3 regions of the Brooklawnia propionicigenes genome follow, and region 3 is predicted to be linked to each of the others. Evidence: predicted binding sites of a transcription regulator. Region 3 holds the regulator's gene; each other region holds the start of a gene.

Region 1 (9,889 bases), 160 kb from region 3:
GTACGTGCCCCCGGTGCTCTGGAGGACACCTACCTGGCGATCGCCGACGTGTTGAGCGAGATGCTGTGGCACGGCCAGTTCCCGATGGATCCCCCCAGCGATCCGACGTCCAGCCCTCGGGTGGGAGACGGGTTGATATGGGTCGATACCGACGCCACCGTCCGATACTGCACCCCGAACGCGGTCAGCTGTATTCGCAGGCTGGGCGCCACCGGCGACCTCGTCGGCGAGGATGTGCGTCAGCTGCTGCCGGCGCTGACCGTGGAGTTCGATCATGAACGCGACAGTGCCGAGTCCGGGAATCCGCCGTACGCCGCCTGGGAGGTGACGGTCGAGAAGCCGCAGGCCAGCGTCCGGCTGCGGATCCTGCCACTGTCCGAGCACGAGAAGTGGGCAGCCACCGTGGTGCTGTGCCGCGACGTCACGACGTTGCGGGAGCGGGAACGCCAGCTGGTGACCAAGGACGCCACAATCCGGGAGATTCATCACCGGGTGAAGAACAATCTGCAGACGGTCGCCGCACTGTTGCGGCTGCAGTCGCGCCGGATGAGCAGCCCCGAGGGCCGCGATGCGCTGCGCGACGCCCAGCGGCGAGTCCAGTCGATCGCAGCGGTGCACGAGATCTTGTCGCAGGGCTTCGACGAGGCGGTGCCGTTCGATCAGATCGCCGACCGGATTCTGCTCATGGTGGGCGACGTGGCCTCGGCTGCCGGTCAGGTGTGCGCTCGGCGTGAGGGCAGTTTCGGTTCGGTACCGGGCGACATCGCGACCTCGTTGTCGCTGGTCATGACGGAGCTGTGCCAAAACGCCATCGAGCACGGTCTGCAATCGAGCAACGGCACGGTCATCGTGCATGCGGTGCACCAGGGACGCAGGCTTGTTCTGGAAGTGATCGACGATGGCGCCGGGCTGCCGGGCGACTTCGAGTTGAGCACGGCCGCCAGCCTGGGGCTGTCGATCGTGTCGACCCTGGTCAATGATCTCGGTGGGGAGTTCACGCTGCGCAACAACACCGGCCACGGTTCGACGGCCCGTGTCGAATTGGAACTGCCGGCCAATCTGCCGCGCCTGTGATCTGGTCCGACTTGGCCGCCCAGGTCTGGCAGCGGCTGCTGGACAGCCTGAAGGTCGCACCGCCCGACCTGGACGACCGGCTGATCTGGGTGATCGTGGCGGCCGGTGTCGTCGTGCTGAGTCCGCTGTGGAAGTGGGTGCGCCCGACGGTCACCGTGATTCACGAGCTCGGACATGCGCTGGTGGGGGTCGTCTGCGGCCGCCGCTTCCGCGGATTCGTGATCAGCCCGGACATGTCGGGTCATGCCATCACGAAGGGACCCGCGCGTGGCCCCGGCATGGTGCTGACGTTGGCCGCCGGCTACCCGATGCCCGGCCTGGTAGGTGCGGTGCTGATCTGGGCTGCGGTCAGCGGACGCGCGGATCTGGTGCTGCTGGTGGCGATCGTTGCGTTGTGCATCGGTTTGGTGATGTCTCGTTCGCTGTACACCGCGGGGACGATGGTGGCCATGCTGACGATCGCCGTGGTCCTGTGGTGGCGCGCTGCTGCCACCTGGAACGCGGCAGTGGTGTGCGGGCTCGGGGTGGTCGTCCTGCTGGGTGCCTGGCGGCACCTGGTTGCGGTGGCCGGTAGTCGCGCGCCGCGCCAGGATCCGGGTGCGCTGGCCAGGCTGACCGGTATCCCTGCGGCGATCTGGACGCTGATGTTCGCCCTGATCCTCGGGGCGTGTAGTTGGTGGGCCGGCCGGGTGATCGTCGCTGGGCTCGGCTAGCGTCCTGCGTCGTTGATTCGTTCTAGGTATCTGGCGATGGATTCGAGGATGTCTTGGGCGCAGCTCATCGGTCAGGCCACTTCCGCACCGTCGGCAGCGACACCGACACCACCCTCGTGACCCACTAGCTCCCGGGGTTCTCATCGGCAGTCCACGAGGTCCATCCCTCCTCATCTGCTCGAGTAACGTGTTGGGCAGGTGTTGTATTCGTACGGGTGTTCGATTATACTTTGGGTATGAGAACACCTCCCCCAGATGTAGACGAGGCGCGCACGCTACCGGCGCCGGTGCTGATCGCCGCGAGTGTTCAACCCGTGCTGTCCGGCACCGTGGTCGAGGACGAGTCGAACCACGAGATCTTGGACGCGATCGATCACGCGCATCAACAACTGATCGCCGCTGAGATCGCCGAACTGGTCGGCATCCTGCGGGCCGCAGACCGCTGGAAGATCGACCAAGACGCGGTCGGCGCGGGTATCGAACGACTCATCCAACCCGGCCACGACGGCACCCCGAGGATCGCCGAGTTCCTCGCCCTCGAAATCGGGGCGCTGCTCGGCATCTCCCAAACCTCGGCACTGTGCCGCATCGGCGATGCCCTGGACCTGCGCCATCGCCACCCGAAACTCTGGCAGGCCGTGCTCACCGGAAAAGTCCGGGTCTGGCAAGCCACCAAAATCTGCCTCGAATGCGCCCACCTCTCCCGTAGTGCGGCGCACAACGTGGACGCAGCGATGGCCGCCAGCATCGGGATGCTGCCCTGGACCCGGATCATGAAAGCCCTACCCGGACAGATCATTGCTGCCGATCCCGACACCGCCCGGCAGCGTGAACAAGCCCGACGCGAATCCCGCAGAATCCGGATCTCACCAATCGAAGATGGCCACGTCAGCATCCACGGGGTGGTGAACCCGGTAGACGGAATCAAATTCGATCACGTCCTCAACGAGGTAGCGAAAACCTTCCCCACCGAACCCGACACGCCCCTGTGTCGTGACCTCGACCGGCGTCGCTCACTCGCGTTCGGAATGATCACTCAAGACGCCTACACCAAGCTGCACCGTGAGAAGCCGCTCCTCGATCTATCCGAGACACCGAGCAATCGCCTCCCCCAGCGCAGCACCCCGACCACACACGAGCCGATCGGCTGCACCCTGATCGTCCACATCTCAGCCGACGATCCGGCACTGGACCCATCCCCCACGTCCACCACCGGCGTGGCACGTATCGAAGGCTGGGGCCCGTTGTTGACCGAGCAACTCCCACACTTCCTCAACGGAGCCAACATCACGGTCCGCCCCATCATCGACCCCGTCGGAATACGTCCCGTCGACAGCTACGAAACCCCCGCACGCATGCGACTCGCACTAGAACAACGCAACCCCGTCGACGTCTTCCCCTACGGCACGACCCAAGCCTCCAGATGCGACAGCGACCACACCATCCCCTACATCGACGGCAGATCCAGCCAAACCCACCTCGGCAACCTCGGACCCCTATCCAGGAAAGCCCACCGGGCCAAAACCCACGGAAAATAGAAACTCGAACAACCCACACCCGGCACCTTCCACTGGACCTCACCCCACGGCTACCAATACCAAGTAACCCCAACAGGAACCATCCGAATCAGGGTGCCCGAACAGGCTCGGGGCTTCTAGAGTGTGCGTCGTTTGTTCGCTTCTGGTTGTGTAGAACGGATTGTGCCGCGACAGGGACCAGCAATGCCCGAGCTGACGCTCACCACGGCTTGTGTTGGAGTGCGCGACGGGGGTGTCGAACTCTCGTCAGCTGCTCCGTAGCCGGGCTCGTGAGGCACGCCGCTTCATGGCACGGCGTTCGTCTTCTGACATGCCACCCCAGACGCCGTGGTCCTGGCCGGCTTCGAGTGCCCAGCGCAGGCACTCCTCGCGAGCCTGGCAGCGTCGGCAAACCATCTTCGCCTCCTCGACCTGGGCCAGGGCAGGCCCGGTGTTGCCGATGGGGAAGAAGAGTTCGGGATCTTCTGCCAGACAAGCTGCGCGATGGCGCCAGTCCATATGTTGGGACTCCTATTCGATCTGTGGTGTAATCCGCCAGCCAGACAACTTTGCCATGAACGGCCGGGATACGGTAGGGGTTAGCAGGGGTTTTCCGCAACTTTGTTGCCGTTCGCAGCCAATTGCGGTGGATCAGGCGCTGCCCAGCGCTGCTGAGAGCAGTGCTTTCTCCTCTGCTTTGTGGACGGCGGACGATCCGGTGGATGCTGCTGCAGCCGCCGGGCGGGTGAACCCGCGCATGGTGAATTCGCGTCCCAGTGTCTCGCTCATGGCTGGCACGAAGTTCAGCTGCAAGAACTCCCAGGGGCCCTGGTTCGATGGCTCGTCCTGAACCCACCGGATGTCGCTGACCTGGGGATAGCGCGCCAATTCGGTAGCCAGCTGCTTGTCGGCTAGCGGGAACAGCCGCTCCAAGGTGAGGATGGCAACCTTCTCGTCCAGCCCCATCTGCTCGCGTTGCTGGACCAGATCCCAGCGGATCTTGCCCGAGCAGATCAGGATGCGCTCGACCTTGGCCGGATCGGTGATCGATGGATCGCTCAGCACCGGGCGCCATTGTCCGCTCGTGAAGTCACCGGGTTGGGAGACGGCGAGCTTGTTGCGCAACATCGACTTGGGGGTGGCGATGATGAGCGGACGATGCCAGTTGACCTGGACGTGCTGGCGCAGCAGATGGAAGTAGCTGGCCGGCGTGCTCGGCTGGCAGACGGCCATGTTGTCGCCGGCGCACATCTGCAAGAACCGCTCGATGCGCGCACTGGAGTGGTCGGGCCCGGCGCCCTCATAACCGTGCGGCAACAGCAGCACGACGCCGGACTTCTGCGTCCACTTCGCGAAGCCGGAAGCGATGAATTCGTCGAGGATGATCTGGCCACCGTTGACGAAGTCGCCGTACTGGGCCTCCCAGCACACCAGCGCCTCCGGGGCGGCCACCGAGTAGCCGTATTCGAAACCGATCGCAGCGTACTCGCTGAGCAGCGAGTCGTAGATCTCGAAGGGAGCCTGATCGGCCGACAGGTGCTTCAACGGCACCCAGGCCTCGTTGGTCACCTGGTCGACGATCGCGCCGAAGCGTTGGCTGAAGGTTCCCCGGCGGGTGTCCTGGCCGACGACGCGCACCGGGTAGCCGTCCATCAACAGGGTGCCGAATCCCATCAGCTCGGCGGTTGCCCAATCGATGGGGCCGTCGCTGATGGACTTGACGCGCCGCTTCAGCTGCGGTGCCAGCTTGGGATGGACGTGGAAGCCCTCCGGGAGGTTGTCGTAGACCGAGGCGACGGCCGCGATCTGGTCGGGGCTGGCGGCGGTACCGATCTTGAGGCCTCGTTTGACCGGATAGACGGGCACCAGGCGGTAGCTCTCGTCCTCCATCGGCACCTCGGGATCACGGACCGCGGTGAAGACCTCTTCGAGACGACCGCGGAACTTGTTGACCGCCTGCTCGGCGTCGGCCAGCGAGATGTCACCGCGGCCGATCAGCTGTTCGGTGTACAGCTTGCGCACCGGGCGTTTCTTCTCGATGAGGCTGTAGGTCAGCGGCTGGGTGAAGCTCGGCTCATCGCCTTCGTTATGCCCGCGGCGGCGGTAGCACAGCATGTCGATGACGACATCCTTGGCGAAATGCTGACGGTACTCGAAGGCGATCTGGGCAGCCAGGGCGCAGGCGTCCGGATCGTCGCCGTTGACATGGATGATGGGGGCCTGCACGGCCTTGGCGACATCGGTGCAGTAGACCGAGCTGCGAGCATCCGCCGGGCCGGTGGTGAATCCGACCTGGTTGTTGACGACCAGGTGAATCGTCCCGCCGTTGCGGTAGGGACGCAGCTGGCTCATCTGCAACGTCTCGTACACCACTCCCTGCCCGGCGAACGAGGCATCGCCGTGCGCCAGTACCGGCAGCACCGGATGGGCGCTGCGCTGGACCGACGGATCGGTTCCGATGAGCCGGTCGTTCTTGGCTCGCGCGATGCCCTCCAGCACCGGATCGACAGCCTCCAGATGCGACGGGTTGGCGGCCACCGAGGTGCGCACCGTGCGTCCGCTGGCGGCCGTGTACTCGCCGTCGGAACCGAGGTGATACTTGACGTCGCCGCTGACGACCTCTTCGTCGGTCGCGCGGTTGTCGAATTCGCGGAAGATCTGCGAGTACGCCTTGCCGACGATATTGGTCAGGACATTGAGCCGGCCGCGGTGCGGCATGCCGATACAGACCTCGTAGATGTCGTTGTCGGCGGCGCGTTCGCAGATCTCGGCCAAGATCACGATCGCCGACTCGGCGCCCTCCATGCTGAACCGGGTCTGGCCGACATACTTGGTCTGCAGGAAGGTCTCGAAGACTTCCGCCTCGCTCAATTGATCGAGAATCCGCAGGTGCTCGCCGCGCGGGCGCGGCTGGTGCGGTGCCTCCACCCGGCGCTGGAACCAGCTGCGCTGCTCGGGGTCGTGGATGTGCATGTATTCGATACCGAGGGTGTGCGCGTAGGAGTCCCGCAGGATGTCGAGGATCTGGCGCAGCGTGAGGAAGCCGAGCTGCTCCTCGGCGAATCGTCCTACGGGGAACTCCCGGTCGAGATCCCACAGGGTCAGGCCGTGCGTCTCGAGCTCGAGTTCGGGATGAGTACGCATCTTGTACTCGAGCGGGTCGACATCGGCTTGCAGGTGACCGAAGATGCGGAACGCGTTGACCAGCGAGACCACACGTGCCTGCTTGCTCACGTGGTAGTTGCGGTTGATCGGGATGTCGGTTGCCCACTTGAGCGGCGGGTAGGGGATACGCAGGGCCTCGAAGATCTGCTCGTAGAAGCCGTCGGCGCCCAGCAGCAGCCGATGCATTTCGCGCAGGAATTCGCCGCTCTGGGCGCCCTGGATGACCCGGTGATCGTAGGTGGAGGTCAGTGTGGTGACCTTGCTGACGGCCATCTGGGTGAGATTGACCGGGCTGGTGCCCTCGAAATCGGCCGCGTAGTCGATCGAACCGACACCCAGGATGAGTCCTTGACCGGGCATCAGCCGCGGCACCGACATATTGGTGCCGATGCCACCGGGGTTGGTCAGCGAGACCGTGGTTCCGGCGAAATCGTCGACGGTGAGCTTGCCGTCGCGGGCCTTGCGTACCAGCGCTTCGTAGGCGGCGTAGAACTGCGCGAAGTTGAGGTCTTCACACGCCCTGATGTTGGGCACCAGGAGCTGGCGCTGATCGCCCTTGACCACGTCGATGGCGACTCCGAGGTTGATGTCGGGGTGTTCGACCAGTACCGGTTTGCCGTCCTGCTCGTCATAGGCACAGTTCATGGCGGGCACGGCCTTGATCGCCTGGATCATCGCGAAGCCGATGATGTGGGTGAAGCTGACCTTGCCGCCACGGCTGCGGCGCAGGAAGTTGTTGATGGTGGCGCGGTTTTCGACCACCAGTTTCATCGGCACGGTACGCACCGAGGTGGCCGTTGGCATGGAGCGCGACGCGTCCATGTTCCTGGCGGTGCGCATCGGCGCACCCTTCATCACTGTCCGGCGCGGACCGGTGCCCGACAGCTGAGGACGCACCAAGGGATTGGGGATCTCGGGACCCAGACCGCTGGCGGTACCGGGCTGGTTGGGGGACTCGGTGCGTTCGTCCTTCGCCTCTACCTTGGCCACCGGCGCGCCGGCGGCCTTGGGAGTCGAAGGTGCGGGAGCCGGGGGCTGGGCAGGGGCGTGCTCCTGGGCCGGCTGTGGACGTGATGCGGAGGCCTCGGCGTCTGGGGAGCGAGTGCTGAAGAACTCCACCCATCGGGGATCGACCGATGAGGGATCGTTCTGATAGCGCTCGCGCATCTCCTCGATGAGCCAGTCGTTAGCGCCGAAGTCGTCAAAGTTGGACATACCTGCTGCGGCCAAACGCCGCTTCGCCCCTTCCCATGGTTGGCATTGCGCGAACCGCTGGCGAGGTGCCAGTTTGATTGCTGCGTCAACTCTAGTGGGACGAGGCCACCTGCGGGTCGTCCCGGCCGATCCGCCACGCCGACTTGAGGGCCATCGTTACCGAGGCGACGCACAGGGCGATCACCAAGAGATTGCGGACCACCAGTCGCACGGTGTCTGCGTGCTCGGCGGTCGGCTGACTGATCAGGCCCGAGTAGTTCAGTGGGAAGACCAGGTGGGTCATCGCGGCGCAGATCAGGCCCAGAATTGCCAGCCAGCGCGCCTGGATCCGGTCACGGCGCGGCAACGACAGCGACAGCAGAATGGCCAGTGGTCCGCCCAGCCAGATCATGTACTGGGGGCTGAAGGTCTTGTTCGCCACGATCGTCGCGCAGATCAGCGCGATCTGGGCAAGGACGATGGCGTGCGTCCGGGCAGCCATCGTGTCGGGATCGTTCGCGTTGGGCAGGCGATGGTGGGGCAGACCCATCCCGCCGAGCGCGATCAACCAGCCGAGGGCCACGGCCAGCAGGACGCTGCCGACCAGCATCCAGTCCGCGACCGAGAGCCAGAAGTCGACGCCCGGGCCGAAGATCTCCCAGGCGTTGTACTGCGAGAGTTCGGTGTGAAACAGGTCGGGGGAGATGAAGGCGTGCCGGATCATCGGGACGGTGGCCACGATCGATTCGATCTGCAGACCGCGGTCGGACTGCCAGGTCACCGGGGAGATCGAGCGCGTCCAGCCGAAGAACAGGACGGAGCCGAGGCCGAGCAGGCCGCCGGCGATCAGGAAGCCCAAGCCGCGGCGTTTGCCCCAACGGTCGGTGCCGAGCATGGGGGCGATCAGCATCGCGGGCCACAGTTTGGTCGCCGCTCCGACGGCCACGGCAGCCCCTGAAGCGATCGGACGACGGGTGACCCAGACCAGGCTTGCCAGCACGGCGACGGCAGGCAGCAGATCAATGCGGAACCAGATCAGCGAGCCGATGCACCACGTGTAGGCGGCCCAGTAGGCACTCGCCGTCTTGCTGTACGACCGCCACAGCCAGACCGTGACTGCTCCGTCCAATATGACCATGATGAGGACGAATGCGATGACGTACGCGTTCTCGGTGCGCCCTGCCGTGATCCGGATGAGGTCGAGGAAAACTGCGATGGGAGTGGGGTACTCGACCAGGGCTCCGGAGACCCCGTCGGCATCGAGCTGCCAGAAGTAGTAGCGCACATCGTGGTCGATGAATGTCTCGCGGTTGCTCCACAGCAAGGCCATCAGTGCGCGGCTGAGCACCCACAATGAGAAGGCGACGAACCCATTCGTCAGCAACCTGCCGAGGGATGCCGCACGCCGGGTGGCCGGTCTGCTCATGCGCGCCTTTCCTTAGCAGTAGTCCAGACGAAACCCTTCACCAACCGCAGAACATAGCCCAGAAGCGCCGTTATCAACAGGTTTCGTAATGCCAGAACGATAGTCACAGGCAACCGCCAGTAGCGCGTGATATAGGAATCGCGCACCAAGGGGTCGTAGCCGAGGGGGAAGACGATGCCGGTGAGGATCGTGATCGTCAAGATGGTGAGGCAGATCAACCAGAGTCTGCGCCGGTCGAGTGCGTAGTTCGCGGTGTCCGGACGCCGGCAGCCGAGCAGTGCGATCGCTGCGGCCATCGGCCCACCCAGCCAGATCATGTACTGCGGGCTGAACGTCTTGTTGGTGACGATCATCGTCAAGATCACGAGGATCATGAGCAGCGCGGCCTGCGAGGTGGTGCCGTGGCCGCGCCGCCACCACAGCGCGAAGACGACGATGAGCATCAGCATTCCGATCACCGTGGCGATGGTGGCCAGCGTTGACCAGAAGGGCACGCCGGTGCCGTAGATCTCGAACGCCTGGAAGCGGGATATCGTCACCGCATAGTCGCCGATACCGACGGCGCGCGCCAGCATGGGGATGGTCGCCCAGACCGATTCCACTTGAAGCCCGCGGCCCGACTGCCAGGTGAGCGGCGAGATGAGGCGGTCCCAACCGGCCCAGATCAGCGAGATCAGGGCGAGCAGGCCACCGGTCAGCCAGAAACCGATGCTGGTGCGGATGCGTTGGGGACGACTGCCGCCGCACAGCGCGGGCCACAGCAGCGCCGGCCAGAGTTTGATCGCGGCGCCGATGCCGGC
Region 2 (9,889 bases), 420 kb from region 3:
GGATTGCGGCTGCCCAGATGCCTGGTCTTCAGCGTCTGAATCGGTTCGATGGTCTGCGGTGCGAGCAGCTTCACCTCCGGATCGATGCCGGCGAGCGCCTTGAGGGCGTCCAGCAGCATCGCCGAGCAGGCGCCCAGTAGCGGCGAGGTCTTGCCGGTGATGATTCGCCCGTCGGGAAGTTCGATGGCCGCTGCCGGGTTCTTGGTGCGTTTCTCGACGTCCAGCGCCGGCGTCACCACCGGACGATCGTGCTTGGTCAGGCCCAGTCCGCTCATCAGCAAGGCAATCGAATCGGATTGGGTGGGTTCCAGCTCGTCGCGACGTTCGGTCACCAGCGCCTTGTAGTAGCGGCGGATGATCTCCTGCTTGGACGCTTCGCGGCAGACCTGGTCATCGCTGATGCACAGGCCGGCCATATTGACACCCATGTCGGTGGGCGATTTGTAGGGCGAACGTCCCAGGATCTGCTCGAAAAGCCGGCTGAGCACGGGAAAGACTTCGACATCACGGTTGTAGTTGACCACCTGCTCGCCGTACGCGGCCAGGTGGAACGGGTCGATCACGTTGACATCGTCCAAGTCGGCGGTGGCCGCCTCGTAGGCCATGTTGACCGGGTGGTCGAGCGGCAGATTCCAGATCGGGAAGGTCTCGAACTTGGCATAGCCCGACGTGATGCCGCGCTTGTAGTCGTGGTACAGCTGCGACAGGCAGGTCGCCATCTTGCCGCTGCCCGGCCCCGGCGCGGTCACCACCACCAGATCACGGGTGGTGGTGATGTACTCGTTGCGTCCATAGCCGTCGTCACTGACGATCAGTGAGACGTCGTTGGGATAGCCCTTGATCGGATAGTGCTTGTAGACCTTCAGGCCACCTCGCTCCAGCTTGCGCTTGAAGCGTCGGGCCTGCGGGTTGCTCTCGGTGACATGGGAGATCACCACCGAACTCACGTACAGACCGTAGGAGCGGAATGCATCGATCAGCCGCAGCACATCCGCCTCGTACGAGATGCCCAGATCGGCGCGCACCTTGTTGCGTGCCAGGTCTAGTGCGCTGACCACGACCACGACTTCGAGTTCGTCAGCCAGCGCTTCCAGCATGACGATCTTGTTGTCGGGGCTGAACCCGGGCAGCACTCGCGAGGCGTGCAAGTCGTCGAACAATTTGCCACCGAACTCCAGGTACAGCTTGCCGCCGAATTCGTTCCGCCTGGCCACGATCTGTTCGGTCTGAAGGGCAATGTACTTGTCTCGATCGAAGCCTACGGCGTGCATTGCCCTCCCCGGTGAACGCGTCAACGGGCAGATCATAGCCGGTACCGAACGGTGGGGTCTTGTTCAGGCTCGGCACCGGGGTCGCTGAACCGATGCCGTTCTCATCCTTATCCCCTAGTCCTTCCCAAACGCGTCGAGCCGCTAGCATGGCGAGGAAGCCGACCAAGACATGAGAATCGACGCGCTCACGACCACTGACCGCATCGTCATGGCGACGTTGGGAGGAAACGATGAAGGCACCGGCTATGGCGAAAAAGATCTCGTTCCGCTCGATGGTTATCGTGCTCGTTGTCGGTCTGATCCTCGGGGTAGGGCTGACGCTTTGGGTAACCAAACCGTTCTCAGCGACCGCTGCGTTCGACCACCAGCCGAAGAGCCGGACCAGCGAAGTCGTCAATGCGGTCACCCGTGAGCAGCAAGTAGTGCTCTTGAGTCTGGGTATCCAAGGCATCTCGCAGAAAAGCGACTCGAGCACCTTCTTCGGTGTCCATGTCCCGGGTAGTTCCCGCGCGACTTTTCTCATGTATTCCTTCGATGCGAAGCTCGGCATCGACGGGAAACAGGTAAAGGTCGAGGAGATTGGTCAGGACGAGTACGAGGTGAAGATTCCTGAGTTCATCTTCATCGGCCACAGCAATGAAGAGTTCACGCTTGCCGCAGAGAACAACGGCGCCCTCAGCTGGGTGACTCCCGAAATAGATCCCGTCGAGTTGATCAATGGTGTTCTGAGCGACGATTCCGAGGCGCAGTACATAGCCTCCAACGAGGAGATCCTGCGGAGCCAGACTCAGGCCTTCTATTCGTCCATAGTGACTGCCATCGATCCTGACCTCACCCTGCATTTCGACTTCGCGGGCGACCAAGGTTGAGCTCCTGCTGGGGTGGTTGCCTCACGTCGAGATGTCCGGATAGCGCACGCGGCGGGGCGGGTGCCGAGCGTTCTTGCTGATGCAAGTTGGATGAGCTGTGCGTGACGGTGTCCAGCTCCAGGAACCCCAGCACGGTGAGCGGGTCGTCCATGCTCGTGCGGGTCGGGATCGACGAGCGCAGGATCAGGCTCGGTCTCGTGCCGGACAGTGCGACCGGGTGGGCGGCGTCCTTGTGGGGCTTCAGATACCGGTCGATCGTCGCCGCGCTCATCAAGCGCAGTTCATCGAGCACTCCGGGACTCACTCGGGATTGCACCTTGCCCAGCTCCCGGAACCGGGCGAGCCGTTCCAAAGTATCGTCCATGACCGCGGCGAGATGCTTCCCCGACGGCTGCCCGGACAGGCGCCAGTCGCCAGACCTCCTGCAGCACCACCAGCGCATCGTAGGAGTACTTCCGTGGTCGCGGTTTGCGCGTCTGTTGACGGGCGGTGCCCTTCCGAGCGTTCGCGGCCAGGATTGCACGCCGGGCATGATCCCGGGTCCAGCCCGTCGCATGCACCAACTCGTCCAGCAGCCGGCCCTTCTCGACTTTGCCCGCCTTCGCGTACTCGCGGGCGAACTTCTTCGTGATCTTACGACGCGACATCATCGACAACTCCCGACTCATCAGCACGCCTCGACGTTCCCGGGCCTTTTTACGTGACTCTCGTCGGGGTCTTGTATTCGTACGTGTGTTCGATTATACTTTGGGTATGAGAACACCTCCCCCAGATGTAGACGAGGCGCGCACGCTAGCGGCGCCGGTGCTGATCGCCGCGAGTGTTCAACCCGTGCTGTCCGGCACCGTGGTCGAGGACGAGTCGAACCACGAGATCTTGGACGCGATCGATCACGCGCATCAACAACTGATCGCCGCTGAGATCGCCGAACTGGTCGGCATCCTGCGGGCCGCAGACCGCTGGAAGATCGACCAAGACGCGGTCGGCGCGGGTATCGAACGACTCATCCAACCCGGCCACGACGGCACCCCGAGGATCGCCGAGTTCCTCGCCCTCGAAATCGGGGCGCTGCTCGGCATCTCCCAAACCTCGGCACTGTGCCGCATCGGGGACGCCCTGGACCTGCGCCATCGCCACCCGAAACTCTGGCAAGCCGTGCTCACCGGAAAAGTCCGGGTCTGGCAAGCCACCAAAATCTGCCTCGAATGCGCCCACCTCTCCCGTAGTGCGGCGCACAACGTGGACGCAGCGATGGCCGCCAGCATCGGGATGCTGCCCTGGACCCGGATCATGAAAGCCCTACCCGGACAGATCATTGCTGCCGATCCCGACACCGCCCGGCAGCGTGAACAAGCCCGACGCGAATCCCGCAGAATCCGGATCTCACCAATCGAGGATGGCCACGTCAGTATCTACGGGGTGGTGAATCCGGTGGACGGAATCAAATTCGATCATGTCCTCAACGAGGTAGCGAAGACCTTCCCCACCGAACCCGACACGCCCCTGTGTCGTGACCTCGACCGGCGTCGCTCACTCGCGTTCGGAATGATCACTCAAGACGCCTACACCAAGCTGCACCGTGAGAAGCCGCTCCTCGATCTATCCGAGACACCGAGCAATCGCCTCCCCCAGCGCAGCACCCCGACCACACAGCAGCCGATCGGCTGCACCCTGATCGTCCACATCTCAGCCGACGATCCGGCACTGGACCCATCCCCCACGTCCACCACCGGCGTGGCACGTATCGAAGGCTGGGGCCCGTTGTTGACCGAGCAACTCCCACACTTCCTCAACGGAGCCAACATCACGGTCCGCCCCATCATCGACCCCGCCGGAATACGTCCCGTCGACAGCTACGAAACCCCCGCACGCATGCGACTCGCACTAGAACAACGCAACCCCGTCGACGTCTTCCCCTACGGCACGACCCAAGCCTCCAGATGCGACAGCGACCACACCATCCCGTACATCGACGGCAGATCCAGCCAAACCCACCTCGGCAACCTCGGACCCCTATCCCGCAAAGCCCACCGGGCCAAAACCCACGGAAAATGGAAACTCGAACAACCCACACCCGGCACCTTCCACTGGACCTCACCCCACGGCTACCAATACCAAGTAACCCCAACAGGAACCATCCGAATCAGGGTGCCCGAACAGACCTGACGCGGCTGCTGCGGGCCCCTAGACGAGCGCGCCCAGCTGCGAGACCACGATGGAGATCGTCACCAAGCTCACCAGTGTGGTTGCTGCCACGATGCTGGCAATCGTCTCGGCGTCCTTGTCGTACTCGAGGGCGAGCAGGAAGACGTTCACCGCGGTCGGCATCGACAGGGCGAGGACTACCGATTGCAGGTCCTGCCCGCGCAGACCGAGCAGCCAACAGACCCCCCAGCCGAGCAGGGGCGCGACGATCAGCTTGAGGAGCATCGCCGTGATGACCGTCTTGCCGAAACGGACCCGTTTGCCATAGCCGAGCTGAATTCCCAGAGCGATCAGGATCATCGGAACCGATGCATTCCCAACCATGTGCACCGCAGTGCTCAGACCGCCGGGAAGCTCAATGCCGACCAGCCGGAACACCGTGGCCAGCAGGATCGCCCAGATCACCGGCAGCCTCGCGATGTTGACCAAGGCGCTGCGCACGCTCGGGGCCGCCCCGAACAGGACTGGCCCGACCGTCCAGATGAGCACGATGGCGATCATGAAGATCACGATCGCGCGGTCCAGCCCGGATTGGCCCAGCGCCAGCAGCGCGATGGGCAGCCCGAAATTGCCGTTGTTGCCGAGCAGCACCGAAGCGATCACCCCGTTGCGCACCGGTTTCGCCAACATGCGCACCGCGACCGCCGACACCAAACCGAGCACCAAGGTAGCTCCCAGGTAGCCCCGGGCGAGGTCGCCCACGTCGGAGGCCGAAACGGACGTGTCCATGATCGAGCTGAAGGCAAGTGCCGGGGTCAGCGCATAGAGCTGGATCTTGTTCAGGCTGAGTTGGTCGATGGTGAATCGCCTGGCGAGCAAGAATCCGACTCCGGCGATAACGAAGACCGGCAGCATGACCTCGAGAAGAGCGGTCAGCATGGCGATCACCTTAGCGACTGCTCACCCCTCGCGGGTGGCGGACTCTAGAGTGGACCTATGACTGATCTACGTCCGGTCGCTGAGGATTTCTCCTCTGCCTTGGCCATCGTTGCTCATCCGGATGATCTGGAATACGGTGCGGCTTCAGCGATCGCCCGCTGGACCGCGCAGGGCAAGCAGATCAGCTATCTGCTTGTCACCCATGGTGAGGCCGGCATCGACGCGATCCCACCGCAGGTGTGCGGTCCGCTGCGCATGCAGGAGGAGATCACCGGTGCCGCGCTGGTCGGGGTACACACGGTCGATTTCCTCGACTATCCGGACGGGGTCGTGTGTTACGACCTCAACCTGCGGCGCGACATCGCCGCAGCGGTACGCAAGGCGTGCCCCGACGTGGTGATCACCATCAATCACCACGATCAGTTCGGTCCCGGGCGTTACAACCAGGCCGATCACATCGCGGTCGGACGAGCGGTACTCGACGGAACCCGGGATGCCGCGAACCGCTGGGTCTTCCCGGAGTTGGTCTCCGACCAGGGCTTGGCGCCCTGGAAGGCACAGCGGATCCTGGTCTCTGGCAGCCCCCAGTCGAACGCGTTCGTGGACGTCACCGCAAGTTTCGATGCCGGTGTCGCCTCGCTGGCCGCGCACCAGCAGTATCTGGCCGGGCTCGGAGATCACGCGATGGGCGATCCTCGGATCTTCCTCGAACAGATCGCCCGGTCGACCGGGGAGCGGGTCGGCGTCCAGCTGGCCGTCTCGTTCGAGGTGGTGGAACTATGAGCAACGACATTCTTCAGGTGCCGATCCCGGACGAACAGCTCGTACTTCATCGATTCGCGATCAAACCCCACCATCTCGACGACTATCTGCCGCTGTGGCGGCGTGAAGTCGAAATTGCTAGATGGCACGGTTTCACCACGCATCGCGCATTTCTGGAAACCAACGCCGAACCGAAGCTGACCTGGCTGTACTCGCACCCCGATCCCGAGGCCGGGAACCGGGCGGTGCGGGCCGATCCCGAGACCGTACGGGTGGAGGCGCTGAAAGCCCCGCATGTCTTCCGCAATGTGAAGATCCGGCCGGTGCGCGGCGAGTACCTCACTCATCTCGATACGACCGTCACGCCGCATCCCCTGGCGGTCATGCGGCGCTATTCGATCGTGGGTTCCTGGTCGGAGTTTCTCGATGTCTGGCAGCGCATCCGAGTGGTGCGCGAGATCTACGGCTTCGGCTGCCTCTTCGCGGTCGTCGATGAACCCGAGAACATGTTCACCTGGGCCTTCGAATACGACGGCGAATGGCGGGACTTTGCCACTGCCCAGCTCGAGTACTACCACGATCCCGATCGGATCGCATTGCGCGGCGTCTTCGACTACATGGCCGATTACTCCATCAACCCTGCCCAGCAACTGATGTGAGCATGGAGCCCATTGCCCACATCCGCAGTGCATTCCCCGCCAAGTTCGGGATCCCGAGGCAGGCCGGACTGGTGCCCGACCTGGTGGCCAGCGTGGTCTTCGAGCCGCACTACCGCAACCCGGATGCCATCCGCGGCATCGAGGACTTCAGCCATATCTGGCTGATCTGGCAGTTTTCGGCGGCCATCCGTGACGACTGGAGGCCGACCGTGCGTCCGCCCAGGCTCGGCGGTGAGCAGCGGCTGGGCGTCTTCGCCACCCGATCACCGTTCCGGCCCAACCCCATTGCCTTGTCGTCGGTGCGACTGCTCGAGGTGCGATCGGAGCCGGATCTGGGTCCGGTGCTGGTGGTCGGTGGCGCCGATCTGATGGACGGCACCCCGATCTTCGACATCAAGCCGTACATCGCGGCAGATTTGCATACCGACGCGACCTTCGGGTTCACCACCCGCAATACCGACTATCGCGTGCAGGTCGACATCTCGGACGAGCTGATTGCCCGGGTGCCCGAGAAACTGCGCGACGGCCTGCTCGGTGTGCTCGCCGAGGACCCTCGTCCGGCCTACCAGGACGACCCGGAGCGCAACTACGGGCTTGGTTTCGCCGGGCTGAATGTCCGATTCCGGGTCGCCGCCGGAGTACTGACCGTTGTGGAGATCGAACCGCTGGTCTGATGCGTGAGCTCGGCCCCCGGTCAGCTCGAGATCGCTGCGGTCGTGGCGGACTGCTGGGAAGCGATGATGTCGTGCACGGCCTTCACCACCCAATCTCGCTGCTGTAGGACGCGTTGCGATCTCCACCGTTGACGCCACCCCGCCTCGGGAGCCAGCCATTTGCCGAACTGCAGCTCCAACGCCAGCCCGCCCAGGCATGCGGCTCTGGATGTGACGCCCGCCGGATCGCGGATGGCGGTTGCGGCCAACTCGCGGGCGGCGGTCAATTCCTGGGCATTGAGTATCCGGTACCGGTCGCCACCCAGGCCCCTCGCCGGCTTCTTGACCAGCCATCCGCTGCGGGTCATGTCATCCATTGACTGATCCAGATAGAACCCTCCCCCGGCCTGGATGATGCGGGCCGGACGATGAGCGGGATGAGTGCCCAGCACCCGCAGCATCGCATCGAGTAGCGGATCGCCGATCGGGCGCGCGTCGTGTACCTGTACTTTCTTGTCGACCAGGCTGACCCGTTCCTGCATCGCCAGCTCCGCCAGTGTGGCCCCGGCCGCGGCCAGCTTGAGCTGTCCCCGGTTGCGGACGCGTCCGGTCTGCTCGTTGATCGCAAGCAGGGTGATCTGGTGGGCCAGGTTTCCGAAGAACTCCATGGGCGCAGGCTAGCGCGTTCCAGCTGAGCCGCTCCGGGAGGACACTTGACTCAACGCAACGCGTTACATCTCACTGCTACGAGTGAATGGAGACGCCATGGACGGCGGCGAAGCCGGTCTTTCGCGGGTACCCCCGAACGCGGTCTTGGGTGTGGTCGCCGCACTGGTTGTCGTCCTCGCGGTGGTGACCGCGTTGCTGACAACACAACGCGAACGCCCTGAACTGGACCCCGGCACCCCCGAAGGCACCGTCCAGATCTTCATCTTGGCATTCGTCGAAGGCGACGATGACCAGGCCGTCGCACTGCTGGACCCGGCGCTGGGCTGCAGCGCTCCGCTGAGGGATGTCTATCGGCCTTCGCGAGTCTCACTGAGCGTCGTGAGCAGCAAGATCACCGGCGAGGAGGGCGTGGTCGTGCTCGATGTCACCGAGTACTCCGGCGGCCTGTTCGACTCGTGGTCGCACCGGGAGGACTTCTACCTGATCCGCGCCGACGGTAGCTGGTTGATCACCGGCAACCCCTGGCCGGTGTATTCCTGCAAGTGAGGGGCGGAGACTATGACTTTTCTCGGTGTGGCGATACTCGCATTGCTCGCCGGCCTGATCACTGTGGTCGTCAATGCTGGACGTCACCGGGAGTCTCTGGATGCGCGCAATGTCCGCAGAGTCTTCCAGTACGCAGTCTTGTACGCACTGGTGGTGGTGTCGGCCATCGGTGCCACCGAACTGCTCGGCCGGTTGCTGGGCGCCGAAGCACCCGCATGGCAGGACGACTCCTACGCGCTGGCGCAGGCCCTGACATTCGTTTTGGTCGGTGTCCCGCTGGCCGCCCTGCTCGCCTGGTGGACCTGGCGCAGTCATCGTGCGTCTCCTGCCGAAACCAGTTCGCCCCTGTTCACGGCGTATCTGACGATCGCGGCGCTGACCGGCCTGGTCGTGGCTGCGGCCGGACTACAGGTCGCGGTCTTCGAAGCGATCGACCACGCAGAATTTGACGCACAGGCGACTGCCCGGTTCGTCGTCTGGGCGGCGGTGTGGCTGGGCCACTGGATCGTCGCGCGCCGCAGCCTGGACGTGGCCGCTGCAACGCCCCACCTGCTGCTCGGGTCACTGGTCGGGCTGGTGCTCGCCGCGACCGGGCTGATACAACTGCTCGGCACCTCCCTCGACCTGCTGCTGCGTCCGGGGGCCGTCGTACCGCCCCTCACCGGCCTTGCCCGGGGCGCGGGGCTGCTGACCGCCGGCGGGCTGGTGTGGATCAGGTATTGGGTCCTCTCGGCGTCCCGGTTGCCTCGCCAGGTCTTGTGGCTCGCCTACGTGCTGCTGATCGGGGTGGCCGGCGGACTGATCATGGCGATCGCCGCGGTCAGCATGCTGCTGTGGACCATCCTGGTCTGGATCGTGGGCGACAGGCTCGATCAGACCTTCGCCCAGCATTTCGACAGCACGGCCATGCAGACCGCCACCGCCGTGATCGGCGTAGTGATCTGGTGGTATCACCGCGCCGCAGTCGGGCAGTCCGCTGCCGAGCATCGCGAGATCCGCCGAACCTATGACTATCTGGTCGGCGGGATCGCGCTCATCGCGGCCGCCTCCGGTGTCGGAACGATCATTGTTGCCCTCATCGAGGCCGCGACCCCGGGTCTCGACATCGGCATGCCGACGATCAACACCCTCCTCGCGGCCCTCACGCTCCTGGTGGTGGGCACCCCCGTCTGGTGGTTCCACTGGCGGCGTCTCAAGGCGGCGGTCGGCGCCGATCCGGCAGCCGAGGTGGCAGCACTGAGCCGCCGGATCTACCTGGTGCTGCTGTTCGGCGTGGCCGGCGTGGCCGCGGTCGTGGCCCTCCTGGTGGCCGCCTATGCATTCTTCCGAGATCTTGTGGACGCGCAACTGGGCACCGCCACCCTGCGCGCTATGCG
Region 3 (9,889 bases):
AGCCCCAGCGCCGGGGCGGCTTCGGCGACCATGCGAGCCTGAATCTGGGAGTTCACCTCACCGGAGGTGTACAGCAGGCCAATGGTCGCGGCATCGGGGGTGATCTCCTTGATCAACGCCAGCTGATCGGCGATCGGCGGCATGTCGGATGTTCCGGTGATCATCCCGCCCGGCGCGTCGAGTGAATCGACCAGGCCGGCGCCGACCGGATCGGTGACACCGGCGAAGAACAATGGGGTGTTGGGCAACGCCTGAGCCAAGGTGATGGCGGTCGGGGTCGCGATGGCGACCACGAGGTCCTTGTCGGTGAAGCTGCTGGCGATATTGGTGAGAGTCACCTGGTCGCCGGCGGCGTTCTTGAGGTCGTAGACGACATCTTTGCCCTCGACATAGCCGGCAGCGGTCATCGCCTCGATGAATCCGTCGCGCAGGGCGTTGAGTGACGGATGATCGACGATCTGGGCGATGCCTATCTGCAAAGGCTTTTCTGCGGAAGCACCTGACGAATCCGAGCCCGACGAACATGCGGTCATGGCCAGCGCGACGCACAACAACAATCCCAGTAGGCGCTTCATGACTTCCTCCCCGACGGCCTGAGCTTCGATCAGCGGCCGTCCACGCGCGCGTCCAACCTTGACCCGCAGCCGCTACATTAGCCGACGGCCAACGAAACAGAACTCCGCGGTGACAATCCATCCTGTCACCGCGGAGTTCCGCGTCATCGTATGTCGGTCATCGATCAGCTGCAGCCGCTGGTTGCTCCGCAACCCTCGCAGACGTAGCAGCTGCCGGAAGGACGCATCTTGGTGCCGCAGATCAGGCAGAGCGGAGCGTCCACCGCGAGACCGGTGATGGCCTCCATCAACTCGCTGGTGGTGTGCGGATGAGCCTCGATCAGGCTCGGCTGCAGCGGACCACCGGCATCGACCCGGACATTGTCGCCTGCGTCGTTCTTCAACTGCTCGGATTCGGGCAGCTCGCTCTCCTCCTCCTCGCTCAGGTAGCTGCCGGTCTCGACATAGTGAGCCCGTTCTGCGGCGGTGTAGATGCCGAGTTCGGCACGCTCATCGAACGACAGGTAGTCCAACGCGAGACGGCGGAAGATGTAGTCCATGATCGACTGCGCGATCCGGATATCGGGATCGTCGGTCATGCCGGCAGGCTCGAACTTCAGGTTGGTGAACTTCTGGACGAAGCTCTCCAGCGGGACGCCGTACTGCAAACCGATCGACACCGCGATGGAGAAGGCATCCATCACGCCGGACAGCGTCGACCCCTGCTTGCCGAGTTTGAGGAAGACCTCGCCCAGCCTGCCGTCTTCGTAGGCACCAGAGGTCATATAGCCCTCGGCGCCCGCCACGGTGAAGCTGGTCGTCCGCCCCGAACGCGACTTCGGCAGCCGCAGGCGACGCGGACGATACTCGATCCGCACCTCGGGAGCCGGCTTCGCGTCTTCCTCCGGGGCCGACTTGCCGTTGCTGAGCGGCTGGCCGACCTTGCAGTTGTCGCGGTAGACGGCGATGGCCTTGAGTCCGAGGCGCCAGCCCTCCATGTAGACATCGGCGATGTCTTGCACGGTGGCCGATTCGGGCAGGTTGACCGTCTTGCTGATAGCACCCGACAAGAACGGCTGCACCGCAGCCATCATCCGCACATGACCCATCGGCTTGATGGCGCGAACACCCATGGCCGTGTCGAAGACCTCATAGTGTTCCGGCTTGAGCCCGGGAGCATCGATGACATTGCCCTTGTCGCTGATGTAGGCCACGATGGCCTCGATCTGCTCGTCGAGGTAGCCCAGGTTGCGCAACGCCCTCGGCACCGTGTGGTTGACGATCTGCATCGAGCCCCCACCCACGAGCTTCTTGAACTTCACCAGCGAGAAGTCCGGTTCGATGCCGGTGGTGTCGCAGTCCATCATGAAGCCGATGGTTCCGGTCGGAGCCAGCAGGGACGCCTGCGCGTTGCGGAAACCGTTGCGTTCCCCCACCTCGATGACCTGATCCCACTGAGACGCAGCGGCCTCACACAGTCCGGCATCGATGGGGTTGATCGTGCGCAGGCTGTCGTTGGCGCTGCGATGCTTACGCATCACCCGCTTGTGCGCGTCGGCATTGCGGCCATAGCCGGCATAGGTTCCGACCACACCGGCCAGTTCGGCGCTGCGCCGGTAGGCGGCGGCGGTCATCAAGGAGGTGATCGCTGCAGCCAGCGAACGTCCGCCTTCGGAGTCGTAGCCCTTGCCGAGAGCCATCAGCAGCGCACCGAGGTTGGCGTAGCCGATACCCAGCTGACGGTAGTCGCGGGTCGTCTGGGTGATGGACTCGGTCGGGAAGTCCGCGAAGACGATCGAGATGTCCATGGCGGTGATGATCAGCTCGACGGCCTTGATGAACCTGTCGACATCGAAGCTGTCGTCGGCGCGCAGGAACTTCATCAGGTTCAGGCTCGCCAGATTGCACGAGGAGTTGTCGAGGCTCATGTACTCCGAGCACGGGTTGGACGCGGTGATGCGTCCGGACTCGGGATTGGTGTGCCAGTCATTAATGGTGTCGTCGTACTGCAGACCCGGATCGGCGCATTCCCAGGCAGCCTGGGCGATCTTGTCGAACAGCTCCCGGGCATCCACCTTCTCGATGACCTCGCCCGTCATCCGGGCGCGCAGTCCGAACTCGGTGCCATCGGTCACGGCCTGCATGAACTCGTCGCTGACGCGAACCGAGTTGTTGGCGTTCTGGTACTGCACCGAGGTGATGTCCTTGCCGCCGAGATCCATGTCGAATCCGGCATCGCGCAGCGCACGGATCTTGTCCTCCTCGCGCGCCTTGGTCTCGATGAACTCCTCGATGTCGGGGTGATCGACGTCCAGCACAACCATCTTCGCGGCGCGGCGGGTGGCGCCACCCGACTTGATGGTGCCCGCCGATGCGTCCGCACCGCGCATGAAGCTGACCGGGCCGGACGCAGTGCCACCGGACGAGCGCAGCAGTTCCTTGGAGGAGCGGATCCGCGAGAGGTTGAGGCCGGCGCCGGACCCGCCCTTGAAGATCATGCCCTCTTCGCGGTACCAGTTCAGGATCGATTCCATGGAGTCGTCGACCGACAGGATGAAGCAGGCGCTGACCTGCTGCGGCGCCGCGGTGCCGACATTGAACCAGACCGGGGAGTTGAAGCTGAAGTACTGGTTCAGCAGCAACCAGGTGAGTTCCTGACCAAAGATCTCGGCATCGTGGTCGGTCGCGAAGTAGCCGGATTCCTGGCCGGTCTGCTGATACTTGCCGACCACGCGGTCGATCAGCGTCTTGAGGCTGGCTTCGCGCTCCGCGGTGCCGAGCGCGCCGCGGAAGTACTTGGTCGTGACGATCGTGGATGCGTTGAGGCTCCATGAGGTCGGGAACTCAACCCCGCGCTGCTCGAAGACCACTTCACCGGTTTTCCAGTTGGTCTGAACGACATCGCGCTTTTCCCAGGTGACCTCGTCATAGGGATGGACGCCCTCGGTGGTGAAGACCCGATCGATCGTCAGGCCGCGAGCGCTCGGCGTTCCAGGCTTGTCGTCATACAGAGTGTCGGTCACAGCTGTCTCCTGATGGTGATGCGTGCATGTGGGTAGGTCGGGAAAATCCAGGCAGGTCGTGAAGGTCAGTGTGCACCGGCGGTCTGACAGATTTCGTCCGCCAGATCGATGGGCAATTGCGCTTCGGCGTCGGACTCGGCATCGGCCCGAGCGCTTTCGCGCATCCGGTCGATCTCGGCGACGAAATCGTCCACGCTGGTGTAGTGCCGATAGACCGAGGCGAATCTCAGATAGGCGACCGGATCGAGTTCACTGAGAGGACCGAGGATGGCAACGCCCACCTCTTCGGTGGGAACCTCGGCCTGCCCGGATGCCCGGATGGCCTCTTCGACCCGCTGGCCGAGTTTGGCGAGTTGGGCCTCGGTGACCGGACGCCCCTTGCAGGCCTTGCGGGCGCCGGATATCACCTTGTCCCGGTTGAAGGGCTCGATCACACCGGACTTCTTGACCACTACCAGTTGAGTTTGCTCGATGGTGGTGAAGCGTCTTTCGCAAGCCGGGCACTGCCGCCGACGGCGAATGCTCGTGCCGTCCTCAGAAACGCGGGAATCAAGCACCCGAGAGTCGCAATGACGACAATATGGGCAGTGCATCGTGACTCCTCAGCTCGGGATGTGTATGCCTCTGTGGACATCTTGTGGACAACAACCACAATCTGTGGACAAATGACACTTGTGTAACTACTAGATGTAGAGAGATTACACCGATTGGCCACTAGATCAAGTGCCAGCGGCGAAGCTCGCCGTCGATTCGGCGTGTCGCCTGATCGCCTCGCCCACCGCTCCGAGTGAGGCCAGAAAATCTGACCGCTGATGACAAGACGGCCACTTCAGATGAGGTTGCGCACGATCATGAACACCGCACCGACAACCCCCGCGACCCAATAGATCTTGGTCTGGGTGAGCGGACGCCAGGACTTCGGCGGACGCAACGCCGGTCCTCCGGCCAGTTCCACGGTCCAGGCCACCGCGCACACGATCAAGATTGGTAGCACCAGCACGAGCAGCGCGTTGTATCCCCAGGCTGCCGCCACGTCGCCTTCGGCCAGGGCGCCAGCGGCTCTGGTCGATCCACACAGCGGGCACTGGATTCCGGTGAGACTCAGCAATGGACAGGGCAGACCGATGCCGAAGAGCAGGTGAGCACCGGCGATCGCCGCACCGACTGCGCCGAAGCCCAGCAGACGCGACAGCGCTACTCCCGGCGAGAAGACCGCCGGGCCGGCCTCATGAGACTGCACACCACCATTATCCGCGTGAGCCGCCCGCGCTGAACCCACCAGCCGCATAGGATCAGTGGCGTGATGCAATCTGATTGGAGGCAGCCGTGAGCAACGACTACTGGGGTCGCCCCGCTGAGGACCCTGGCCAAGACGCCGCGAGCAGCGACGAGAACGGCCAAGCGAGCCCGGAGACCGCGGGCCAGGCCAACCAAGAACAAACCGGCAGCGCAGCGCCGACGTACGGCTCGCCTGCTTATGAGCAAACCGCAGGTGAGCAGCCGAGCAGCGAGCCAGCAGCACCTTCCGCCTACGGGCAGCCCGACACACCATCCACCCCGCCGACCCAGGCCGGCTACGGGCAGTCGTCCTACGAGCAGCCGGGTGGCTACGGGCAGCAATCCGGTCCCCAACCGACCACTCCCAGCTATGGCCAGCCGGGCGCCCCGACTACCCCCGGCTACGGCCAGCCAGATGCCCCGACTACCCCAAGCTACGGACAGCCGGGCGCACAGCCCACCACTCCCAGCTACGGCCAGTCGTCGAGCTATGGCCAGCCCGGCTCGGGAACACCCAACTACGGCACCCCCAGCTACGGACAGTCGTCGTCCTACGGGCAAGCGGCCGGCGAGCCGCCCTCGTCGTCCTACGGACAATCGAGTGGCCAGTCCTACGGCAGCGGCGACCAACAACAGTCCGGCGGGCAATCGTTCTACGGCCAAGATCCATACGGCCAGCAACAGCCCCGCTACGGCCAGGGCGCCGGTTCGCCTTCGGCCGACCCCTACGGCCAGCCGGCCGACCCCTATGGCCAGCAACCCGGCTACGGCCAGCCGACCGATTCGTATGGTCAGCCGACCTACTCGGGCAGCCTGTACGGCCCGGTCGGTGGCCCGGCGGCACCACTGGCCTCCTGGGGCAAGCGCGCACTCGGTGGCCTGATCGACTTCGTCCTGCCCGGCATCGTCATCGGCATCATCTCCTCCTTCTTCAATTCGGGCGGCAATGAGAGCATGATCGGCGGCATCGTCCAGTTCGTCCTGGGGGTCGGCTGGGTTGTCTACAACGTCGGCTACGTCGGCGGCAACACCGGGGTGACGTACGGCCGCAGGGTCGCCAAGACCCGGCTGGTATCGGCGGCCACTGGTCAACCGATCGGGCCAGGAATGTCGATCCTGCGCTACTTCGCGCACATCGTCGACTCCATCATCTGCTACATCGGATGGCTCTTCCCGCTGTGGGACGCCAAGCGGCAGACCCTCGCGGACAAGATGCTCAACACCGTGGTGCTGGACGAGTCGCCGACGACCCCGCCGGCCCCCTACGGCCCGCCGCAGCAGCCCTACGGCTACTGAGTCACACAATCACCAGCGCCTGAGCATTCACCAGCGCCTGAGCGATTACACGGGCGGGACGGTTCCCTGAGGAGCCGTCCCGCTTTCGCTGTCCGAGGCCCTTGGCGCTGGTGACCGCAGCGCTCAGGCCAGACCCGGCGCCAGGGCGAGGTACTGCGAAACGACGATCCACACTCCGAGTAGCACAGCCAGGGTGAAACCGATCATCATCACCACCAGGCCACGATCGGTCAGCGTGATCTCCTCGCGGCCAACGACTGATCGTGTCGATGCGGGCGAAGCGGCCGCGGCCGAGGCCACCACCTGGTAGTAGGCCCCCGGAAGCGGCGATGCCGGTTGCCGGGGACCGGCCGCCCGAGTGGGCACGAAGCGCATCTGTGCACAGGGCCGCCGGTCGCCGTCGAGCAGGGCGCGCCTCGACCGTACGGGTGAGCCCGCGACGCGCCGGACATCGATCTGACTTTCCACCAGGACGCTCATCTTGCTTCCTCCATCCGCCCGGCCATCCGCCGCAGCTAACAGGATCGAACGTGTGTTCGATGCACAGCCTAGCGAGCCGTCCGCGATCGTTCAAGTGTTCGATTCGCTTGTTTCTTGCCGTCTGAGAACCATGCAAGCAGGGCCCACTGACAAAACCATTCGGACGATTCCCGCCGCATCTGTGGTCCGTGGTTCGCCGATCGCATCCATTGGCGACACGCTCGAACAGATGTTTGAATGACGCCCCCGGATGATCTAGCGTTGTCTCATGATCACAGTGAGGCGTCCACCCGCCACCCCTCGCCGTGCCGGCCGGCCATCCAACGAAGACATCGCCCGCGATCTGGGCTTGGACAACGTCGCCGAACTACCCGACAGCTCCGAGGACGAACTGGGGCTGACCGCCCGTCAGCGCCGCATCCTGGAGTTCATCCAGGAAACCGTGTCGTCTCGCGGCTACCCACCCAGCATCCGCGAAGTGGGCGAGGCTGTCGGCCTGGCCAGTTCCTCCAGCGTTTCTCATCAGCTGAAGGCCCTGGAGGCCAAGGGTTTCCTGCGACGCGACCCGAATCGTCCGCGGGCCCTCGAGGTCATTCTTCCGACCCGGACGGCCTCCCCAACAGAACCCGAGGCCGAGCCGCTCGGCCAAGACGACGCCACCGATTCGGGTGACCGGTCACCGAACGCCGTCGCTGTGCCGGTGCTCGGCAGCATCGCCGCCGGCGTGCCGATTCTCGCTGACGAACAGGTGGAGCAGGTGTTGCCGCTGCCACGCGAGCTCGTCGGACAGGGGACCTTGTTCTCACTCAAGGTGCGCGGAGACTCGATGGTGGACGCAGCAATCTGCGATGGCGACTATGTGGTCGTCCGTCAGCAGCCCACTGCGGACAATGGCGACATCGTAGCGGCGTTGCTCGACGGGGAGGCCACCGTGAAGACGTTGCGCCGTGTGCCGGGCCAGGTCTGGCTGATGCCGCACAATCCGGCCTACCAGCCGATCGACGGTAACGACGCCGCGATTCTCGGCAAGGTTGTCGCGGTTCTGCGGCGGATCTGAGCCGGACCGCTAGCTGGTCCCCAAACGCTGCAATGCCTGGATTGCCACCTCGGCGTCGGTGGTGGTCCAAAACGGCGGCAACGAGGCTCGCAGGAAGCCGCTGTAGCGGGCCTTGATCAGCCGCGGGTCGAGGACCGCCACCACGCCCCGGTCGCTCGTCGAACGGATCAGGCGTCCGGCACCCTGGGCCAGCAGCAGGGCCGCATGACTCGCGGCCACCTGCATGAAGCCGTTGCCGCCGGCCTGAGCGACAGCTTGTTGTCGGGCCTGCATCAGCGGATCATCGGGCCGCGGGAACGGGATCTTGTCGATCACCACCAGCCGGCAGGTGTCCCCCGGCACATCAATGCCCTGCCACAGCGACATCGTGCCCAGCAGCACGGAATCCTCTTCGGCAATGAAGGTGCGGGTGAGCTCACTGAGATTCGCCTCGCCCTGGCACATCACGTTCAGCCCCGGGAGTGCGCCGCGCAGGTGCTCTGCGGCTGCTTCGGCAGACCGCTGCGAGGCGAACAGGCCGAGCGTGCGGCCATCCGCGGCCCAGATGAGCTCAGCCAGTTCCGCCAGCGCGTCGGCGCCGATACCATCGCGGCCGGGGTTGCGCAGCCCGGTCGCCACATACAAGATGCCCTGTTTGGCGTAGTCGAAAGGAGATCCGACATCGATGGCACGCCACTGCCCGGCGTCGCCGGCCTCGGTATCGGCCGCGATACGGTCCGCACGGCGCAGCCCGACGCTCCCGGCCATCGACTCGAATGCACCACCGACCGTCAACGTCGCCGACGTCAGGATCGTCGGATGTTCTTCCAGAACGTTCTCGCGCATCAGCCCCGCAACCGACAGCGGCGCAACGTTGAGCTGACGGCCGAAGCGATCGTGCGCGCTCAGCCAGACCACATCGTGCTCGTCGAGTCTGGCCATGCGCTCGGCGATCTCGAAGATCTCTTTCATCGCCGACGCCGCCTGTTGCCGCTGCTCCGGATCGGAGCTCTGCCCCGACCCCGTCGCCAGCGCCGAAACCGCCCGGCGGCTGACCTCGCGCACCAACGCGGCGGCCTCGACCGCGAGCGAACCCGGCTCCGTGATGCGCCCAGGCGCCACCTCGGCCAGTGCATCAGCGAAGGTGTCGGCGACCTCCAGCAATTCTGTGGCCAGGTCATCGTCCAGCCAAGCGCTCGCCCGCTTGGAGACCCGTCCGATCTGCTGCGCCGACAGTTCGCTGCTCGCCGCACCGGTGACCCGGTTGACCAGTTCGTGCGCCTCATCGATGATGACCGGACCGTACTCGGGCAGCGCCGTGCCGCCGTGCATGGCGTTGATGGCCAGCAGCGCGTGGTTGGTGACCACCAGGTCGGCCTGCCTGGCCCTGGCTCGCGCCTCCTCGACGAAGCACTCTGCGCCGTAGGGGCAGACGTTGGCCCCCAGGCATTCGCGTACCGGCACCGAGACCTGCGCCCAGGCCCGCGGGGAATGGCTCGGTGCGTCGTCCCGGTCGGCAAGTCCGCCGTCCTTGGCCTGGTCATCAGCCCATTCGCGGAGCGCGATGACCTCGGCTCCCAGACTGGAGGTGGCATCGGATCCCGAATCGCGCACCGCCTCGACGAGCTCGGCGCCGCCGAGCAGCGAATCCTGTTCGCCACCCGTCTGATCGCGTACCCGCAGCAGGCAGATGTAGTTCGAACGTCCCTTGAGGATCTGCGTGCGCGGTTCGCGACCCACGACCGAGGCGACCGCACGCGCGGCGATCGGAATGTCTTTGTGGGCCAGCTGAGCCTGCAACGCCAAGGTGGCCGTGGCCACCAGCGCGGTCTGTTTCGATCCCACTGCCCAGATCATCGCCGGGATGAGGTAGCCGAGCGACTTTCCGGTGCCGGTACCGGCCTGGACGAGCAGGTGAACCCCCTCGTCCAGGCTCGCCGCCACCTGATCGCTCATCGTCTGCTGTCCCGGACGCGAGGTGCCTCCGAGAGCAGCGACCGCCGCAGCCAGCGCCTGGGAGGCTTGGCCAGGCAAATCGCTCACTGCGGCTGCCTGTTGGCCTGGGCGTACGGGTTCAGTTGGGCCGCCAGATCGGGATGCACCCGCGCCGTGATCAGCGTGCCGCCGGGCTCATGCTCGAGACTGAACACATCCGCCTCCCGGTGCACCCGGTCAACCAGATCGCCCCGGTCCCACGGCACCAGCGCGGTGATCTCGGTCTG

What was found. The regulator LexA, encoded in region 3, represses DNA repair genes until DNA is damaged. The targets are predictions, from matches to a motif close to TCGAACANNTGTTCGA.
Region 1: a site for LexA is predicted at 1,995-2,010, ahead of QUE25_RS13925 (DUF222 domain-containing protein). Genes of this name have one in related genera too.
Region 2: a site for LexA is predicted at 2,865-2,880, ahead of QUE25_RS00365 (DUF222 domain-containing protein). Genes of this name have one in related genera too.

The regions. Positions count from the first base shown of each region.
Region 1 is NZ_AP028056.1:3,030,653-3,040,541, forward strand. It holds gene QUE25_RS13915 (sensor histidine kinase) at 1-1,074, shown strand, start outside; gene QUE25_RS13920 (M50 family metallopeptidase) at 1,071-1,787, shown strand; gene QUE25_RS13925 (DUF222 domain-containing protein) at 2,024-3,325, shown strand; gene QUE25_RS13930 (WhiB family transcriptional regulator) at 3,572-3,823, opposite strand; gene QUE25_RS13935 (multifunctional oxoglutarate decarboxylase/oxoglutarate dehydrogenase thiamine pyrophosphate-binding subunit/dihydrolipoyllysine-residue succinyltransferase subunit) at 3,956-7,684, opposite strand; gene QUE25_RS13940 (hypothetical protein) at 7,776-9,089, opposite strand; gene QUE25_RS13945 (glycosyltransferase family 87 protein) at 9,086-9,889, opposite strand, start outside.
Region 2 is NZ_AP028056.1:73,882-83,770, forward strand. It holds gene QUE25_RS00345 (DUF1846 domain-containing protein) at 1-1,271, opposite strand, end outside; gene QUE25_RS00350 (hypothetical protein) at 1,517-2,140, shown strand; gene QUE25_RS00355 (hypothetical protein) at 2,103-2,432, opposite strand; gene QUE25_RS00360 (hypothetical protein) at 2,422-2,790, opposite strand; gene QUE25_RS00365 (DUF222 domain-containing protein) at 2,894-4,306, shown strand; gene QUE25_RS00370 (AEC family transporter) at 4,325-5,224, opposite strand; gene QUE25_RS00375 (PIG-L deacetylase family protein) at 5,282-6,007, shown strand; gene QUE25_RS00380 (hypothetical protein) at 6,004-6,645, shown strand; gene tsaA (tRNA (N6-threonylcarbamoyladenosine(37)-N6)-methyltransferase TrmO) at 6,648-7,319, shown strand; gene QUE25_RS00390 (GOLPH3/VPS74 family protein) at 7,340-7,966, opposite strand; gene QUE25_RS00395 (hypothetical protein) at 8,064-8,513, shown strand; gene QUE25_RS00400 (DUF5671 domain-containing protein) at 8,526-9,889, shown strand, end outside.
Region 3 is NZ_AP028056.1:2,868,942-2,878,830, reverse strand. It holds gene QUE25_RS13285 (ABC transporter substrate-binding protein) at 1-575, opposite strand, end outside; gene QUE25_RS13280 (vitamin B12-dependent ribonucleotide reductase) at 740-3,577, opposite strand; gene nrdR (transcriptional regulator NrdR) at 3,643-4,170, opposite strand; gene QUE25_RS13270 (DUF2752 domain-containing protein) at 4,407-4,817, opposite strand; gene QUE25_RS13265 (RDD family protein) at 4,904-6,151, shown strand; gene QUE25_RS13260 (hypothetical protein) at 6,275-6,631, opposite strand; gene lexA (transcriptional repressor LexA) at 6,900-7,688, shown strand; gene QUE25_RS13250 (ATP-dependent DNA helicase) at 7,698-9,710, opposite strand; gene hflX (GTPase HflX) at 9,707-9,889, opposite strand, start outside.